Regions from separate parts of the Photobacterium sp. GB-36 genome, predicted to be linked through region 2. Evidence: predicted binding sites of a transcription regulator. Region 2 holds the regulator's gene; each other region holds the start of a gene.
The links. The regulator PurR, encoded in region 2, represses purine synthesis genes. The targets are predictions, from matches to a motif close to TNANGNAAACGTTTNCNTNA.

Region 1 (2,278 bases), on a different contig from region 2:
ATTCTCAGTTAAGTTAAATACCTGAATATCACCACTGCGATTACGGGCACCAATCAATGATACTTCGCGTTGAAAAGGAATAAATTGCTCAGCAACAATAGCCTGATTAGGAGAATCAGCAATACATTGCGCCATTTCAGGCCAAATATCATCAATCTGTGCGCTTTCTTTTAAGCGCCACTGTCCTTTACCGTCGTAGCCACCTAATGCACTTTTTAACACCAGCGGTAACCCGATTTTTTCAATTGCAGTAAGAAGATCTGCACGTTCAGTGATTTCATGGTATTTAGCATTGCGCACGCCAGCATTATCTAATAACGCTTTTTCTAGACGACGATCGCCACCGGCTTTGATTGCTTCTGGCGTTGGGAAGAACTTCTCGCTGGCAGCACAAATATCTAAAATATCGTGAGGAATATGTTCAAACTCGGCAGTAATCGCATCAACGTCATTAATCGCTTCAACGAGCGAGTTCGACATTGCTTGTTGGGTAAGAGGATGAACCACTTTATCACTCTCTACATCATAAGCGATCACATTGATGTTAAGAGGAGCGCCAGCCAGTGCCATCATACGGGCAAGTTGGCCAGCACCAAGGACTAGCACATTATTCATTATGCATCCTCTGCTGGATTTGGGTTGCTTAATACCGTTTCTGTTTGCTCTTTGCGGAAAGCATCAATAGCGGCCAGTACTTGCTCATTTTGAGTGCCGATAATTTGTGCGGCCAAGAGACCTGCATTGGCAGCCCCTGCATCACCAATTGCTAAGGTACCAACAGCAATACCTTTCGGCATTTGAACGATAGAAAGCAATGAATCCATTCCTTTTAATGCACGTGATTGCACTGGTACGCCTAATACAGGCACGCTAGTGAAAGCCGCTGTCATCCCCGGTAAGTGAGCTGCACCGCCAGCACCTGCGATGATCACTTTAATGCCACGCTCTTGTGCACTTTCAGCGTATTCGGCTAGTAAATGTGGCGTGCGGTGAGCCGAAACGACCTTTGTCTCATAAGGAACATTGAAACGATCAAGCATCTCAGCCGCATGTTGCATGGTTGGCCAATCAGATTTTGAACCCATGATAATTCCAACTTTCATCTCATTCTCCTTCAGGTCATAACTTAACATCGTGTTGATGGCTGCATTATACGGTGATTTAGCTCAAAGGAAAACGTTTGCGTCATGAATATTGACTGTCTTATAACCGAGCATGGAGTTGTGACTAAGGAGTAGGTAGAATGAAATTGAGAAAGTAAAACAACAATATTTGCTGAACAAATAATGAGGATACTGTGGAGAATTTTGCTCAAGTCGTCGCAGCTTTAAAGCAAGGTGAAGTGATCGGGTACCCAACCGAAGCGGTGTTTGGTGTCGGCTGTGATCCGGATAATCAAGAAGCGGTTGAAAAACTATTAGCGATCAAACAACGCCCAGTGGAAAAGGGCTTAATTTTGATCGCGGCGAATTACGATCAGCTGCTGTCATATATTGATGAAAACCAATTGACCGAACAACAAAAGCAAACCGTGATGGCAACATGGCCAGGGCCTGTGACTTGGGTAATGCCGACTAAGCCTAATATTCCCTCGTTTTTAACGGGGCAATTTACTACGATTGCGGTACGTGTGAGTGATCATCCACTCGTGCAACGCTTATGTTTGGAGTTTGGTAAACCTATTACCTCAACCAGCGCAAATTTAACAGGCCAAGAGCCAGGTCGAACAGCGCAAGAGGTTGAACAACAGTTAGGGCATTGTTTAGCTGCAATCTTGCAAGGTGAAACAGGCGGACGTACCAATCCTTCCGAGATACGTGATGCGCTTAATGGCAATATCTTCCGTCAAGGGTAAGGGATAAAGAGTATGGATAGCCAAGTAGATAAAAATGCAGTTAAAGCCTTTTTGTTGGATTTACAAGATCGTATTTGCCAAGCATTAGAGCAACAAGAAACAACCGTCGTATTTGAACAAGACCAATGGCAGCGTGAAGAAGGTGGCGGTGGTCGTAGTCGTGTATTACGTGATGGCGAAATCTTCGAGCAAGCAGGTGTGAATTTTTCTCATGTTTATGGTGCTGAAATGCCAGCTTCTGCAACAGCACATCGCCCAGAATTAGCAGGTCGTCGTTTTGAAGCGATGGGCGTGTCATTGGTTATTCACCCTCGCAACCCTTATGTGCCAACCTCTCATGCCAATGTTCGCTTCTTTATCGCAGAAAAAGACGGTGAAGCTCCGGTTTGGTGGTTTGGTGGTGGCTTTGATCTTACCCCGTTC
Region 2 (2,278 bases):
TTTTAATATTGGTTTATCCATGCTTCTACTCGGTGAAAAAATATGAGTGTCACCTAAACATTAAGAGCGAGGAAATAGATTAATTAATCTACACATTGATACTGTCAATATATTGTTAAGTTTGTGTCATAATATTGTCGGTTCAATAATAATCCTTCGGTAACCCCGCTACCTTGAATTATTAACATAATTTTTAGGCCGGTGGTTTTGCGTCTTAATCTTTCAATTAATTTGCCAGTTCGTGACTATATAAAGTTATATTAAATAATACTTTTAATATTAAATCTAAGCTCTCAAAAATGTGATATTGGTTCAGGTATTTGTTCTTAGCTTATTTTAATAAGCTTTATAATTATAAATACTCATGATTGTTTTTTATAAGTAAAAAAAAAGCCAACAAGGTTAACTTATCGGCTTTTCCTTAACATAGAAAGATAAATTTTATTAGTTGAGATCTTTAACCGATTTTCTCTCAACAAGTTTAGGCGTCATTTCAAAGGTTTGACGCTCATGATTCTTGTCTTTCACACGCTCTAGCAAGATTTCGATGGCCTTTTTACCTAAACGACGTTTAGGCTGGTGGATAGTTGTTAGCGGTGGCGCAAAGTAGGGCGCAAGGTCAATGTTATCGTAGCCAATGATTGAGATATCATCAGGAACACGCAGACCTGCCTGTTCAAAGGTACTGATCAGAGCCATGGCCATAATGTCGTTAAAGCAGAAGATAGCAGTAGGGCGATCTTCCATTGCGATAAACTTATGAGCAGCTTCAACGGCTGACTCACACTCAAAGTCACCGTCAAGTAGCCAATTAGCATTAACAGTGAGATCTGCTTCTTTCATCGCTTTACGGAAGCCCTTTAGGCGCTCTTGACAAGTAGACTTATCAACTTGCCCAGATAAACAGCCAATTTTCTTATGACCATTTTCAATAAGGTGCTTAGTCGCAATATAACCGCCGTTTTCAGCGTTATCTAGAATATTATCAGTATGTGGGCTTTCTGGGCCCCAGTCCATGATAACCATAGGAAGATCATTTTTACGCTCAAGTAAATCGAGCAGCATTTGATCCAGATCGCTGCACATAACCAATAGGCCATCAACACGCTTTTCAGAAAGCATACGTAAGTAATCACGTTGTTTTTCTAAGTTACCTTCGGTGTTACATAAGATCAGTGTGTAGCCTGCACCATAACAATATTCTTCAACACCATGCACAACTTCGGCAAAAAATGGGTTAGTCGATTTAGTGACTAACATGCCGATAGTACGTGTTGTATTACATTTTAAGCTTCGCGCTACTGCACTTGGGGCGTAGTTAAGTTCATCTACTGCAGCCAAAACTTTTTGTTGCGTTGCTTCTGCAACAAAGCGTGTTTTATTAATCACGTGCGACACTGTAGTAGTTGATACACCTGCCATACGTGCAACGTCTTTAATGGTTGCCATATTTATTCTTCTTATCATGGTCAGATTAGGATCTGACAAAGGTTTTTGATACCAAATTGATTAATTACGTAGTCTATGGCTTACGAGTTCACTCGCAGAGATGAAGATCCTTTAGTTATTAGCTACTTAATTATTCAATTTGATACCGAATTATAGGGTGTTGCAATTATCATGGATCATAAACAACTAAAGCCGCAGTAAAATGCGGCATTAGAAGATAGAAACTATTTTTACACTAATTACACATGTAATCGCTTGCGATCACATTTTACTGTGTGTTTTGCGTTGTGCAATCTTTCTATTCAACTTGATTGAATTAATTGATCATTAACCGTAAAAACTCGATGTTTGTCATGCTAATAGCTTCAATTTATTGTGTATATCTAGTCATTAATAGATAAAACGTTAAAAAACAGAATGATTGGCTGATAAAAGATAAGGAAAATCACCACTTGGATGAGTATGAACACTGACAGGCCAACCATATAAGGTATCTATTACTTCAGGAGTAAGAACTTGTGTTGGCGTGCCGTCGGCTTTTATTTCTCCTTCATTAAGGAAAATCATCCGATCAGTGTATTGGGCTGCAAGGTTTAAATCGTGCAATACCACAATTACAGCGGCGCCTTGTATAGCCATATTTTGGGCAATTTGTAAGGTGTGGTGCTGGTGGGCGAGATCGAGTGCTGAGGTGGGTTCATCTAACATCAAGATACATTTATCACCGGCTTTACTGAGTTGTGTTAAAACCCGGGCAAGGTGTACACGCTGTTTTTCACCCCCCGATAAGGTGGGGTAGAGACGTTTAGCTAAATTGTTAATATCAACA
Region 3 (2,278 bases), on a different contig from region 2:
GATCTTAAGCAAATGGATGATGGTGTTCACCAAAATCTGGTTGGTGTTTCCAATAAACGCGTACTCGACTTTGCTCGTTACCTGCACCAACGCGGTCAAAAAACTTGGATCCGTTATGTTGTTGTTCCGGGTTACACCGATGACGAACATTCTGCACATCAACTTGGTGAGTTCATAAAAGATATGGACAATATCGAGAAGATCGAACTACTTCCTTACCATCAACTCGGTGAGCACAAGTGGGAAGCTATGGGCTTTGAATACCCGTTAGCTGGTGTGAAACCACCGAAAAAAGAAACCATGGAAGCGATTAAAGAAATCCTTTCTAGTTATGGCCATAAAGTGATGTACTAATCCACTTAACGAAAAATACAAAAAAGCGAGCATTAGCTCGCTTTTTAATACGCGTTAAACGGTAACTATCTTAACGGGATAATGGCAAAATAATCGTCAAAAAGGTGATAAAAAATAACATAATGCCAATTGAAAGTGGGGCTGTATGTTTCAACGTAGTCACTGGCTCGTTCATTGATAGCTTCCTTTAATATTTTTAATGATTTTGATATATATCAAATTTTAAAGTGTAATGATGAATAAACACACAGCCAATATTGCAACCAGAGTTTACAGTATTCACCAAATTCATCTTCATACTTCTACTCTATATATCGATATACTGCTTCTGCTCTAGTGACTAAATAACCACTTTCTTATTCTTTTATTACCTATCTCTAAAACGCATTCAATAAATCTTATATACGGTACAAAACGCAACCAAAAACAGCAGCAATTTATAACAACAAAAATAAAATTAACCATGATAAAATGATGGTATAAAAGAAAAGCAAACGATTGCGTCACTATATACATCTTTATCTATAGTATTTAAAACCAACACCATCAATATCACGCAGATACGCATGATTTCCACTGTGAGGATATAGCCTATATGAAAAGCGACATCGATATTTGCCGTGACACCCTACTCTCTCCGATTGAAGGCATTGCCAAAAAAGCGGGTATTCAACCACAGGAACTGACACCGCAAGGTTCATTAAAAGCAAAAATAAAACCTGCCATTTTGAATCGGTTATCGGATCAAGCAGAAGGGAAACTGGTGGTCGTTACTGCGATTACACCAACCCCACTAGGAGAAGGAAAAACCGTTACAACAATTGGTTTAGCACAAGGGTTAGCAAAAATTGATCGCTCAGTAATGGCTTGTATTCGACAGCCGTCAATGGGACCTGTCTTTGGCGTAAAAGGTGGCGCAGCGGGCGGCGGTTATAGCCAAGTCGCACCAATGGATAAGCTAAACCTTCATCTTACGGGTGATATTCATGCGGTTACGGCAGCGCATAACCTTGCAGCTGCTGCAATTGATGCTCGCTTATATCATGAATCACGTTTAGGTTATGATCTATTCAGTGAAAAAACGGGATTACCTGCGCTACGTATCGACATTAATAACATCACTTGGAAACGCGTGATGGATCATAATGATCGTGCTTTGAGAATGATCACCATCGGTCAAAATGAACCAGATAAAACCATTAATGGTTTAGAGCGCCATGACGGCTTTGATATCACAGCCGCCTCTGAACTCATGGCTATTTTAGCACTTGCCGATGATCTCCATGATATGCGTAAACGCATTGGCCGTATTGTCGTCGCTTATGATCTTGATGGTAACCCTGTAACTACAGAAGATCTGCAAGTAGCAGGAGCCATGACTGTCACTCTCTGCGATGCCATTGAGCCCACCCTAATGCAAACGTTAGAAGGCGTACCCACTCTTATCCACGCAGGTCCTTTTGCCAATATCGCGCACGGAAATTCATCTATTATTGCAGACAAAATCGCATTAAAACTCAGTGACTTCACCATTACTGAAGGTGGCTTTGGCTCTGATATGGGATTTGAAAAAGCCTGTAATATTAAAGCCCAGCAAGCAAAAAGAGGCCCTGACTGTGCCGTTGTTGTGGCAACATTGCGTGGCTTAAAAGCCAACTCTGGTCTTTATGATTTACGTCCAGGACACGCTTTACCTGACGGTATTTTTGCCAAAGACAATGATGCGCTGGTTGCAGGGTTTGAAAACCTGAAATGGCATATCAGTAATGCCGCCCGTTATGGTGTTCCCGTTGTTGTCGCAATTAACCGTTTCCCACAAGATACAGATGAGGAATTAGCGCAACTACAAGCAATGATCAAAGCAGAGAGCTTTGACACTTTTGTAGACGTTGCTATCAGTGAAGCCTTTGGTAAAGGCGGTGAA

Region 1: a site for PurR is predicted at 1,169-1,188, ahead of purE (5-(carboxyamino)imidazole ribonucleotide mutase). Genes of this name have one in related genera too.
Region 3: a site for PurR is predicted at 841-860, ahead of C9J46_RS10985 (formate--tetrahydrofolate ligase). Genes of this name have one in related genera too.

What each region holds. Positions count from the first base shown of each region.
Region 1 covers NZ_PYNY01000022.1:2,595-4,872, reverse strand. The annotation lists gene C9J46_RS16640 (5-(carboxyamino)imidazole ribonucleotide synthase) at 1-615, opposite strand, end outside; gene purE (5-(carboxyamino)imidazole ribonucleotide mutase) at 615-1,103, opposite strand; gene C9J46_RS16630 (L-threonylcarbamoyladenylate synthase) at 1,298-1,855, shown strand; gene hemF (oxygen-dependent coproporphyrinogen oxidase) at 1,868-2,278, shown strand, end outside.
Region 2 covers NZ_PYNY01000011.1:67,727-70,004, forward strand. The annotation lists gene C9J46_RS11830 (TfoX/Sxy family DNA transformation protein) at 1-21, opposite strand, end outside; cyclic di-GMP riboswitch class I at 156-246, opposite strand; gene purR (HTH-type transcriptional repressor PurR) at 445-1,449, opposite strand; gene C9J46_RS11840 (heme ABC transporter ATP-binding protein) at 1,855-2,278, opposite strand, start outside.
Region 3 covers NZ_PYNY01000010.1:13,758-16,035, forward strand. The annotation lists gene pflA (pyruvate formate lyase 1-activating protein) at 1-354, shown strand, start outside; gene C9J46_RS10985 (formate--tetrahydrofolate ligase) at 950-2,278, shown strand, end outside.